Regions from separate parts of the Paenibacillus sp. FSL R7-269 genome, predicted to be linked through region 1. Evidence: riboswitches for the same ligand, from Rfam matches in the RefSeq annotation. Region 1 holds a riboswitch; each other region holds the start of a gene.
The links. A riboswitch is a leader RNA that binds a small molecule or an ion and turns the genes downstream of it on or off. The one in region 1 is predicted to bind cyclic di-GMP.

Region 1 (3,116 bases):
AATAATATCATAAGGCTTGCCCAGAATATGAGCCAGCACATTAAGTCTTCCGCGGTGGGCCATGCCCATCAGGATATGCTCTGCGCCGTCATGCGCGGCGGCCCGCACAATCTCATCCAGCATCGGCACGAGGGCATCATTGCCCTCCAGGCTGAACCGCTTTTGGCCGACGAAGGTCTTGTGCAGGAAGGTCTCGAAATGCTCCACCTGAACCAGCCGCTTCAGCAGCTCTTTGCGCTCTGTATTATTCAGCGGGGCAGGGGAGGTCATCGATTCCGCCTGGCTGTTGAGCCAGCGCAGCTCGCGTTCATCATGCACATGCCCGAATTCATAGGCAATGGTCTGGGTATAGGCCTGACGCATTCTGTGGACGGCATCCATCGCGGTATGCACATCTGCAGGGGCATTATCCCAGATCAGCGAAGCGGGCAGAGCATTAAGATCCTCGCGGGTAAGCTCGTAGGTCTCCAGCTCCAGCCATTTGGCCATCGGGTTCTTGCTGCGCTCCAGCGGGTCAATGTCTGCGGCCATATGGCCATATATTCGAATATTGGCGATCAGCTTCGAGGCCTTGACAGCCTTCTTGAGCCACTCGGCATCTGCTGATACGGCAGGCCTTGGAGCCCTCTCGGCATCGGGTGCCAGTGGAGGGGGGCCGGATACGGTGAAGAGATCGCGGTAATGTTGTTCAACAGAAGAGGGGTCCTTGACAAATTGCTCATATCTTTCTTGGATGTAGCCCAGATTGGGGCCGTAGTATTTGCTCCATACTGTGTCGTTATAGGGCTCTTTGACTGCCATGAATAGGTCCTCCTAACGGATAAACTCCACGCGAGGCATCCAGTGTGCCACTTGGCGGAGCTGCAAATGTTTGCGGTTTCATTCTCATCCTATTGTGCTACTTTCCGGCGGGGTAATCAATTCATACTTTCGGTCAATCCGTTCGCAATTCGGCATGATTCATTACAGTATTCATACGGAACTATCATAAATAGAAATAAATCCATATCACTGTCCGTTATCTATACAGATGGGTAATTGTCTCTATACGATGTTGCGTGGTGCGGTAAAGCGGAGTAGTTAGAGTTCCCTTTAGCATAATTAAACTATTACTTAGGGTTTGAACTTGGAACTGGAAATATTTATACAAGCCGCTGGCAATTTCAGCTAAGTTTCCTCACATTTTATCATAAAAAAATTCCAGAAAACGACACACTAATCGCGTATGATCTTGTATAATGTTATTGCGGAGAACGGTTTCATCGATTCTTGCCAGATCCTTTCATGATGGAAAGGGTCCAGTAAAAGGTAAACCTGCCGAAAGACAGGGGCACAAAGTCTCGGATCTAACGTAGAGATACTACAAAGTAGCAATACTACTATGATGGCCGGACTGCCTGGGGACGCGAAAATTCTAGGAGGAGATTTCTTGGATATGTCCAACCAGGGGAATGACGAGCTGCAGGCAGTAGATCTGGATTTAGAATGGGTGCACTTGCTGATGTCTGCCAAGCAGGCGGGGATCGCGGCGGAGGATATCCGCCGGTTTCTAAGTGAAAAGGCACTCCAGGCGATGTAAGGGCGGTCATCATTGTTAGGATACATACAGAAAAGGCACAGCGTCCGGTACGCTGTGCCTTTTCTGTATGCCGCTTGAAAGAATGCCCTCGCCGAAGGCGGCCTCCCTGCCGTGCGGAGTCTTCCTTGAGGCATACGATGCTACGTCTAGTTGTCCTTTTGTTCCATGCGCCATTTCTGGTAATCGAGGAATTCCTTGAATTCGCGTTTGCTTATACCGGAGGCCATAGCCTCCTGAACCAGCCGGAACCATTCCCCGTCCAGTGCCTGTTCTTCCGTCTCTGCCAGTCCGCCATACAGCAGTACATGAATGGATACCTGAAGCGCGTCTGCGATTTTTTCGATGAATTGAATGGAGGGGTTGGATTGAATATTCCGTTCCACATTACTGAGGTATGATTTCGCCACATCAGCCTTATCCGCAAGCTCGGATAGCGAATAGCCCTTCTCCAGCCGGAGTTTGTGGATGCGGCTTCCCATAGTATCTGACACGATTACAACGCCCTCCGTACTTTTTTGGTAAAAGATAAGAAGTGATATGCTTCGCGCTATACCGTAGCCCTATCTTTCTCGCAGAAACGGTGCCGCTCTTTAAAAAGAAGACAAAGCCGTTTCCACTTGTCAGTATAACAAAAATCTGCAAATCGGACAAAAATCCTTGAACCCGGAAGCGGGGAAAAGGAAACGGCATACCCGGCCCGGATGGGGGAGGATATGCCGTTCTTGATCGATAAATGCAGCTTTGGCCTACTTGGCTTCTCCCACTCCTTGAAGTGCATCGAAGGTCCAGTTCAATGCTAAGCCGTCACCCTGGAAAATATTCTGATCGAGCGTATTGTCCACGAACTCGAAGGCGATCTTGAAGGTCTTGGACCCGGCTGCGGCAATCCCTCCCGGCAGTATACCTGCTGCTACGAGATCGTAGCTGGGGGTGTTTTTCAGATCCTTCAGGGAGATCTCGGACAGCACATGACCGCTTAATGAACCGCCGGTGTATGAATTATCGAGGAGCTTGACCTTGAAGTGGTCTCCGAGATCCTGGCCTGCGTTATCGCCCTTGGCATCGGTCACGGTGTAAGTGGTGGCAAGCTTGAGGAATTTGATATCCAGTGTGCCGTCATTGGACAAGGTGAAGGTGCGGACGGTATAGTCTCCCGGCTTCAGATTCGTCAACGCTACCGGAGTATTGAAGGAAGAGCCAAGCTTCAGCGTACCTGCGGCGAAGGTTGCCGTGCTGGTGGCTGTGGAGCTGAAGTAAGCGAACGTGCCCCCGCCGATTAAAGACAAACCCAGTGCTGCTGATGCTACGCCAAGACCCAATGTTTTTTTGATACCCATGATTAATTTCCTCCTCGAATGGTTTGTTTTGTTGGTAAATTATTTGAGACTGCCTTTTTCCTGGTTGGCTTCAAAATTCAGCGTCAGCGCAAGCGTATCGCCCTGATAATAGTTCTGCGGCTGGAGAGTCTCCTTGAAGGCGAATTGAATGAGCAGATTATCGGAGGTTCCGGCTTTAATGCCGGACTTCTCTCCGCCCA
Region 2 (3,116 bases), on a different contig from region 1:
GCGGCGGGATACGTTCCCGGCCATTGCGCTGACGGCGGCCTACCTCTATTCCATCGCAGGGGTTTCCCCAAGCGAGACCGTGGCGATTCTGCCGGTGGACCCATACGTGGAATCCTCCTTTTTCGAAACGGTACTGCAACTGGAGAACACCATGCTGGTGAGCGGGGCGAACCTGGCGCTGATGGGCGTAGTTCCCGAGCATGCTTCGGAGAAATACGGCTACATTATTCCAACGGGTGCAGATGCGGGAGCGAATGGTTATCTGCAGGTCAGCCACTTCCAGGAGAAGCCGGACCGTGTGCAGGCCGAGGAGCTGATTAGCCAGGGGGCTCTCTGGAACTGCGGGGTGTTCGCTTTCCGTCTGGGTTACCTGCTGGATATCCTGCAGCGCAAAGGGCTGCCGCTTAATTATGAGGAACTGCAGAAGCAGTATAAGCTGCTGTCTTCCATCAGCTTCGATTACGAAGTGGTAGAGAAAGAAGAGAACATCGTCGTACAGCCGTATGCCGGATTCTGGAAGGACCTGGGTACCTGGAACACCTTGACCGAGGAAATGACCAGCAACCATGTCGGCAAAGGCTTTGTGACCGCTGACTCCGAGGGGACCTGCCTCATTAACGAGCTGGATATTCCGATTACCGTGATCGGGGCGAAGGATCTGATTATCGCTGCCAGCCCGGACGGCATTCTGGTGACGCACAAGACTGAGAGTCCGCGGATCAAGGAAGTGCTGAAGTCTTTTGAACAAAGACCGATGTACGAGGAGCGCCGCTGGGGCCACTACAAGGTGATAGATTATGTAAAGTATGACGAAGGCAACGAGGTGCTGACCAAGCGGATTTTCATCAATGAGGGCAAAAATATCAGCTATCAGCTGCATCACAAACGCAGTGAAATCTGGACCTTCGTCAGCGGGGAAGCCAGCATTGTCATCAATGAGAAGATGCATACGGTGAAGGCAGGAGATGTGGTGCGGATACCGGAAGGGACCAAGCATGCCATTCTTGCTCTTACCGATGTGGAGTTCATTGAGGTGCAGACGGGGTCGGAGCTGGTAGAGGAAGATAACATCCGTATTACTCTGGACTGGGAGGATATAGCGCTACATCAGTTCATTTCGTAGGTCTAACTTATCTATTTAACCATTTGTTACAGAATCAAAACAGGTACTCGGAACTATTTATTCGGAGAAATTCGCGTTTGCTCTACAAAAAAATTGCATAAAGACGATAATTTACGGTAAGAGGGATTGATCCTTCCAAAACGACAAAGGCAAACCTGATCGAAAGACAGGGACGCAAAGCTATAGGGCCTTCGCAAGAGTGGCAGCCTGGCTACCGAAAGGAAGAGAATATTGTGAAAACTTACCGTAAGTCTCGTTTGCTCTGCGCTGTGCTGTCGCTGGCCGTGGTATTGTCTGCTGTACCTGTGGGACTGGGAATCGCCCCTTCCACCGTCAAGGCTGCCTCCTCTGAAGGAGCGCCGGTGAACCCTAACGCCTCAGCGGAGGCGGTCAAGCTGCTGAACAATCTGTATGATATCTCGGGAAATGGAATCATTACAGGCCAGCATGACTATTTCGAGAGTCCGGATGAGCTGAGCAACAAGCTGAAGGGAACAAGCGGACAATACGCAGCACTGCATGGTTATGAGCTGGGAGCAATCGGTGGGCAGAGTGAGAGCGGAGTAGCTGCACAACGCAAAAATATCGTCTGGAGTGCGACGAACTGGTCCAGAGCGGGCGGCATTGTCGCCATGACCTTCCACCAGAATCTGCCAGGCACCAAGTACGAATGGTCCAATGTGCAGAAGCCGATCACCCAGGCGCAATTTAACAAATACGTAACCCCCGGAACGCCAGAGTATAATGCACTGATCACCGATCTGGATAAAGTAGCGGTCTCTCTGAAAAGCCTGCGGGATGCTAAGGTTCCGATCCTCTGGAGACCTTACCACGAAATGAACGGCGGCTGGTTCTGGTGGGGGAAGAAAGATAATTTTACAGCCCTGTGGAATATTATGTATGACCGGTTCGTGAACGTTCATCAGTTAAATAATCTGCTCTGGGTATGGAACCCGAATGCGCCTAATGCAAGCTCCGATCCCTATCCACGGACTTATCCGGGTGCGGACAGAGTGGATGTGCTGGCAGCAGATATATATAATAACGACTACTCCAATAAATATCATGATGATCTGACCAGCCTGGCTGGCGGCAAACCGATCGGCATCGGCGAGAACGGTGAAATGCCAAATATATCGAAGCTAAAGCTGAACCAGCAGAATTACGTGTTCATGATGAACTGGGGCAAGATGCTCTATGAGAATAACAGCACGGCGACAATCAAGAATTTCATGAATGACAGTTACACACTAACCCGTGACCAATATAAGGCCTGGTCTGCTCCGGCGGCGGCTCCTAAGCCAATCGCAACGCCAACGGCAACGCCGACGCCTACAGTATCACCGACACCAACAGCAACACCGACACAAACCGCAACACCGACGCCAACGCCGACGGCAACACCAACCGTTGCGCCGACTCAGAAGCCGGTCCCAACCTTCGGCGACCCGGAGAGTAAGCCTGGCCAGAATGGCCTGCTTGGAGAATACTTCAAGAACATGACGCTCTCGGGGACACCGGTTATGGTGCGTAACGATGATGTCATCAGCTTCAATTGGCGTCAGGGGACTCCTAATGCCGCACTGGGCGTAGATTACTTCTCAATTCGCTGGACCGGACAGATTAAGCCGGCTTACAGTGAGACTTATCAGTTCTATACTACATCGGATGACGGTATCCGCTTGTGGGTGAACGGCACACCGGTCATTGACAGCTGGGTCAAACAGAGCGGAACTGCCCGCACAGGAAGCATAGCCTTAACTGCCGGGCAATTGTACGATATCAAAGTAGAGTACTATGAGAATGCTGGCGATGCCAATGTCCATCTGATGTGGCAGAGCCCTAGCCAGGTGAAGGGAACCGTACCTGCAAGTGCGCTTTTCTCCAGAGCAGGCAACATATCCATACCTGTTCCGGCTGCAACAGCAGTACCGACAACGGTACCAGCAGCAACAGCAACGCCGGCACCAGTAACAACACCAACACCAGCAGC
Region 3 (3,116 bases), on a different contig from region 1:
CCTGCATCAGATGATGGCGCGAAGAGCCGCTGCCGCCGGGTCCCTCATGCTTCGGCAATCCGGCTTTGGTCGCCAGCACTGTGTTATGGCGTCTGCCTTCAAGCGCAAGGCCGATGATCCGCTCCGATTCAGAGCCGGCATAGATATTGGCGGTATCGATGAAATTAATGCCCTGATCCATAGCGGTGTGCAGAATGCGGACCGAGGTCTCCAGATCTGCCCGTTTGCCGAATGAATTGGTTCCAAGACCCAGGGCGGATACCTGCAGGCCGCTATTGCCCAGACGGTTATATCGCATGCGCTCACTTCTCCTTATCTAGTAGTAGTCTTAGCAGGAATCACGCACAAGCAGCTTGCCGCCGGACTCCAGGCGGCTGTCCTGCGACCGGGCAAGGTTAATCACCGCATGCTCCTCTTGGAGCAGCTCAATCTCCTCGCCCAGCTTAAGCAGCAGCCTGGAGAAGCGGCTTAGGACACTGTCTGTAATGTACCCGGTGTATTGTCCCGGATGGGCGAATACCTCAAGCATCTGCCGGAGCGGGTCCGTGCCGAAGCCGAACTCTCCGTTCATACGGCTTAGGGCAGCCTGGAAATCGCGGATCAGGCTGTCGAGATGGCTGTATTTATCCTCCAGCAGCAGCATAACCACCAGGCCGTAATTCACGGATTGCTGTCGGGATTCCACATTCTTGGCCAGCTGGCGCGCTGCCTCAAGCAGTCCGTCCGTCTCTGTCCGCAGCAGGCTTGCTAAGCTGTGCAAACGATGCTGCTGTACCCCGGCATATCCGGCGTACAGGCCGCTGCCGGTAACCTGGCCGCTAACATAAATGCTGCCGGTGGCTATAATTGTAGATTGGCGTATATCGCCATAGACGTACACATTCCCCAGGGCTTCGATCCTTACAGATCCATCCAGATCACCCGGTACAATGATGTCGCCTGCGAACATAACGTCACCGCCAGGGTCCATCATCTCCCTGGTCAGCAGACAGACTGGAGGGAAGTCACAGATTCGGACGCTGCTGTTTCCTCCGCAGATACGGGGTCTGCCTGTGTGCTTGGCTACGATATTACCACAGGGAAGGAGCTTGGCATGATTACCGGCAGCAAAGTAGATATCCTGCGGCGGGGGAGGGGGCAGGACCCTTCCGTCTGTGTCGAGGCCGGGAATGCCTTCTTCCGGCGGCAGTTTGCGGGCGAAGACTTCACCTGCAAAGGTAAAGGGGGCTCCCGGGAAACGGAGATACTCCATGGTATCCGCAGGCTTCTGAGCCCGGCTTCCCTGTCTATGAAGCATCCCGTTCCCCACCAGTGTATGCTCCGGCAGCTGCAATTCCAGCCGGGCTTCCTTGCCGGGCAGCGGGGCTCTTCCTTCAGCGATGCATACGGGAAGATATGTAGGGTTCTCCAGCTCCGCGTACAGGGCGGGAATATTCAGGTTGCGCAAAATAAAACGGTTGTCCAGTGAGGCGATAATCTGATCTATGGTAAGCGTGGACAGCAGCATTGCCGGGTTGGGCTGGGCACGGACGACCGCCTCGAAGGCGGCGGGGCAGTTGACCAGGTTCCAGGCGTACTTCTCTGCACGGTATAAAGTGAAATGGACCTTGAGCTTGTCAGGCGATACGGTAATTTCATACTGCGGCTTCTCGCAGATCTCCCAGGTAATATAATCTGCCTTGGTCACCTCGGTTGGCGCTGTAACGGTCTTCCAGTTGATCTTCAGGACAACAGGGTGGATCGCAGAAATGCGGGCGGGAGTGCCTCCGGGGAGCGGGGGAGTAATGAATATCTGGTTGTCCTGCACGAGGATAATTCCATTCTTATCCCCAGTTGTCCCGTCAGAAGCCCGGCCCTCCACAGAGAATGAATCCAGGAGACCTTTACGTTCGTGCATCAGGGACTCTACGAATTCATATCGGCTTGGTTCGATATCCTGCTGCGGCATGGTTGTAACCTCACTTTTTCGTATGATCAATGGCAATTCGTACAGAGAAAGAACATCATCAAGCCCGGGAGACTTCCCGTAAACAGTTGGCTTAAGTGGTCTCTATTGGCAGCCTGGCGACCGTAAACGCAGATTCCGGCGTTCTTAGGCCCATGGCTTTGCGTCCTGCCCTTTCGGGAAGTTTGCCTTTAGAAATAGATCAATGAGATACATCCTGTAGAGGCGATGAATTGTGATCGACTGTAATCGACAAAAAGAGTCATAAATAGTTCTTGTGCGGCATTAACTTCTGCAAACAAGCTTAATTCTAGTACTTAAAGAGCTATTTTTCAACTATATTATGCCTATTTATCAAAAAACTTAAAATATGCAGCTCTATTTCGACAAAAAAACTGGTTTCCCAGCGCTTACAGCTTATGGAAGTCATGAGAACTGGAAAAAGGGGGACGGTCTTCTGCGCCCGGCAGGTGGAAAAAGCAAAAAGCAGCGGAGGGGCATATGTTCACCGCAGCGAGGAGCAGGCTTTAAGTTCTAATCTTAAATGCGTCTTATATAGCAGTTGGATTTTGTCCACTTGCTGTTGGATGAATGCCGCCTATGGGAACAGCAGATGGATAAACAACACATATTTTGCCCACTTTTAACGGATTCCAGAGAATTCGGCGGATTAGATGTACTTTATCCAACTGCTTCAATTAAAGCGTATAATTCGGCTGAATCAAGTGTCATTTTTCCAACTGCTATAACTTTACGTGCTGCTACCCAAGCCACTTTACCCGCAAGCATCCTATCCCACCGAAAAGTTATGGCAACACAAAAAAAAGGACCCTCCCAAGCTTATAGCTTGTGGAAGAGTCCTTTTTGTATGAATTGGATGGCGCGTGCAGGGTGTGTCTTGACATGCTGTGGTGCGGTGGAAAGCGCGGCGTAATCGGCGCGTTCGATCTCTTCAAGAATCCGGTTCAGGTGGGAGAACACCGCACCGAGATCACGGAAGGCTGCGAGCGGGCACTGATCCTGCAGCTGCGAGAACCAGGCGAGCTGCACGTCGCGGGCTCTTCTCAGACTCTCCTGGAGTGAACGTCCGCTGCATTCGGCATCTGATAGCGTCCGTGTGCCATACAGGGCGATGCAGTCTGCCGTTGCGGTTACAACCTCCAGCATCCAA
Region 4 (3,116 bases), on a different contig from region 1:
AGCTGCCGGGCCTGCGCACATTGAACCATTTCACAGCATTGAATCCATGGCTGCCGTCATCTACAAACACGCTGCTGTTGTAAGGAATCAATTCGCTCATCGTGCTCATTACCGAAGCCAGAGAGAGCCCCGCCAGTACGGGAAGCTCATCATTGTAATCATTCGAGACTGTGATTTCATGCTTGGTAACCGCTGAGAAGTCCAGCTTCTGGAGATACAGAGCCAGGTTGTCCCTTAAGTCTCCGCCGACAGCAATAGTAGATGAGGTGAGTATTTTACCGACAAAGGTCGGGTCTACATCGAACTGGATCAGCTGCCGCGGATGATTCTCCGGCTTCAGGTTGCAGATGGTCATATCGCTGAGGCGGGACCCCAGAACGATGAAGAGGTCGCTGTTGTTCATCAGTTCATCTCCATGCGAGGAGCCGCCGACGCCTATTGGACCATGGTAGAGCGGATGATCGTAAGCTATAGCGCCTTTGCCGCCTGGAGAGGTGACCACAGGTATGTTAAAGGTCTCGGCCAGCTGGACCAGTTCCTGATGTGCTCCTGAGCGGTTGACGCCCTTACCGGCAATGATCAGGGGTCTAGCGGATTCATTGATCGCCGAGCTGACCCGTTCATAGTTCTGATAGCTGACCAGCCCTTCACGTTCCGGCAGAACAATCCGGCATTCCGCAAGCCGCTCTGTCTGCACATCAAACGGAATGCAGAGATGAACCGGACCTTTTTGGTCACCGAGGGCGATGGATAGGGCATGATTGAAAATGGTGCTGAAATGATCCCCGCGTTCAACGAGCTTGCTGAAGAGGGTGGCCGGCCGGAACATATCCGCCAAATCAGCCAGATAGGAAGTGGAATCCTGACATTGGGGAATGCCCAGCTCCTTGATGGACTGGTGGCCGGTGATGAAGAGGACGGGAAGATTATTGGCCTTGGCATGCGCTGCTGCGGTGAGCAGATTCGTTCCGCCCGGACCGGAAGTGCCGAAGGCTACTCCGAGGCTGCCGGTCTTCAGAGCATAACCGCCGGCAGCGAAGCCGGAGCTAGACTCGTGCCGGCCGGGGATGAACTCAATACCATAGTCAACCAGTTTCAAAGCGATGGGGCAAATAGATTTGCCTATGATTCCAAAAGAATGTGTGACTCCCAAATTGCGTAATGCTTCCGCCATATAATCTGCAACTGTCTTCAGAACATCCACCCCGCAAGTTGTTATTTGTATTAGTCAGCAATAGAAAACCTGTACTCAACATAGGAGCACAGGTCTGTTGCACGAATCACCATAATCAAACGCATAACCTAAGGCGTTTACAGTTTTTCAGCAACCTGGCTGTCATGATCCCACTTCAGAAATGAGACTGTAGATCCATGGCTTTGCGTCATTCCCTTTCGGTGAATTTTGCCGGTATGCGATTATAAATGAATCTGTGAAGAATTTTCCTTTACAATATATTCCTCACTCCTCTTTTGTCAATAACCCCGATGAGAAGAAACTCGGAATTTGACGAATATTCAGGAGTGGAAATGGATGAATATTTGGATTTTCAAACTTTTGAAAATTTTTCCCTTTGGAAGGCTAAAGTCTTAAAATGCAAATGGATATTTAGGGCTATTATTATGAGGAGTAAGCATAAAGCCTCATTACATTCCTGATTTACTGTAAAATGTTAAGAATTCACTAGATATACAGCATTGTAAAATCCACTTATAGGACTTAAGTATTGTATGTGTGCGGTGATGCCTTATAGACAAGCTATGCCTATAGAACGACTATAGTAAAGAAGTGCAAAGCGGATTTTTTACCCTTATGCACAATTTCAACAATTTGTGAATATTACATAACAATCTTAGTTTTGCACAGAAAAAGAGACACCATCTGCAGGAAATCCCGCAGATGTGTCTCTTTTGGTTAAGGTTAGAATTTGAAAATATGAATTGTTTTTTGCAAGTTAAAGACAGCGGAAGTCATCTTCTCTGTCTCCTCAGCTACGGATTGCAGAGCGTGAATCTGTTCGTTCATCGCTGCGGATACCTCTTCGGTCCCTGCGGCGGTCTCCTGGGTGATGGCTGAGATATTCTCGATCGCCCCGGAGATCTTAAGCGCGCTCTCCAGCATAAGGTCACTCTCTGCGGAGAAGGAGGCGATCTGCTCGGTTATGTATTGGACACTATGTACGATCTGAGCAAAAATATTGGCCGTCTCTGTGATCATCTTATTCTGTACCTGGACTACCTCTTCGTTGATGGCGATATTATCAATGGCCTGCTTGATATCTGATTCAATGCTGCGTACCAGCCCGAATACCTCTTTGGTTGAAGCGGTGGATTCCTCAGCCAGCTTGCGGACCTCCTGGGCAACGACAGCGAAGCCACGGCCATGCTCGCCTGCACGGGCTGCTTCAATAGAGGCATTGAGCGACAGCAGATTGGTCTGTTCGGCAATTTCGGTAATCGTCTTGGTAATCATCGTAATGCCGCGCGCGTTCTGTGACAGGGCTTCAATGGTATCCGCCACCTTCTGGGTCGCCTGGATGTTCTTGCGCATGCCTTCGGCCTGGGTATCCACCGATTGCCGTCCCTGTTCAACCAATTCCAGCGTATGTACAGATCGTCTATTCATTTCCTTGGTGGAATTCGTATAATTGGAGACTTTGATTTCGATATCCTTGATCGATTCGGTCATATCAGCAATATCCACTGAGATTTCGTTAGCGCCGAGAGCCAGTTCATTGGAGGAGGAGGCCACCTGCGCCATGACAAATTTCAGATTCTGATTCTTGTCTTCAATCCCGCGGCTGGCGTCCATAACCTGCCGGGTAATCTGTGAGGCATCGGTGAGGATTTTTTTGAGCTTGTCAATCATGGTGTTGAAGGACCGGCTAATGTCACCCATAGAGCCGCTCTCGTCGGCACGGCTGGTGAAGTCGCCTTTGGCAATGGTGTGTGTTACATTGGAGATGTCTTCGAATGAAGATGTAAGCGTTCTCTCAATGAAGCGCGCAAGCGGGTAAGTCAGCGCTGCCAGAACGGCGACAAGAATAATGCCGATGAGCAGCCTGTCCATAAGGATTAGTGTGATTAAAACAGGGACAGCGAATAAAGCGGCAACCAGG

Region 2: linked by a shared signal. The riboswitch ahead of C162_RS08875 (PA14 domain-containing protein) and the one ahead of C162_RS35440 (anti-repressor SinI family protein) in region 1 are both predicted to bind cyclic di-GMP.
Region 3: linked by a shared signal. The riboswitch ahead of C162_RS05250 (flagellar assembly protein A) and the one ahead of C162_RS35440 (anti-repressor SinI family protein) in region 1 are both predicted to bind cyclic di-GMP.
Region 4: linked by a shared signal. The riboswitch ahead of C162_RS23030 (thiamine pyrophosphate-binding protein) and the one ahead of C162_RS35440 (anti-repressor SinI family protein) in region 1 are both predicted to bind cyclic di-GMP.

The regions. Positions count from the first base shown of each region.
Region 1 is NZ_ASPS01000031.1:144,608-147,723, forward strand. Features, by position in the region: gene C162_RS16620 (2-oxoglutarate dehydrogenase E1 component) at 1-801, opposite strand, end outside; cyclic di-GMP riboswitch class I at 1,298-1,401, shown strand; gene C162_RS35440 (anti-repressor SinI family protein) at 1,436-1,579, shown strand; gene C162_RS16625 (helix-turn-helix domain-containing protein) at 1,726-2,058, opposite strand; gene C162_RS16630 (TasA family protein) at 2,326-2,916, opposite strand; gene C162_RS16635 (TasA family protein) at 2,956-3,116, opposite strand, start outside.
Region 2 is NZ_ASPS01000019.1:60,760-63,875, forward strand. Features, by position in the region: gene C162_RS08870 (sugar phosphate nucleotidyltransferase) at 1-1,123, shown strand, start outside; cyclic di-GMP riboswitch class I at 1,262-1,342, shown strand; gene C162_RS08875 (PA14 domain-containing protein) at 1,357-3,116, shown strand, end outside.
Region 3 is NZ_ASPS01000012.1:134,283-137,398, forward strand. Features, by position in the region: gene C162_RS05245 (aldo/keto reductase) at 1-298, opposite strand, end outside; gene C162_RS05250 (flagellar assembly protein A) at 329-1,948, opposite strand; cyclic di-GMP riboswitch class I at 2,053-2,145, opposite strand; gene C162_RS34115 (FUSC family protein) at 2,786-3,116, opposite strand, start outside.
Region 4 is NZ_ASPS01000053.1:107,205-110,320, reverse strand. Features, by position in the region: gene C162_RS23030 (thiamine pyrophosphate-binding protein) at 1-1,204, opposite strand, end outside; cyclic di-GMP riboswitch class I at 1,321-1,417, opposite strand; gene C162_RS23025 (methyl-accepting chemotaxis protein) at 1,919-3,116, opposite strand, start outside.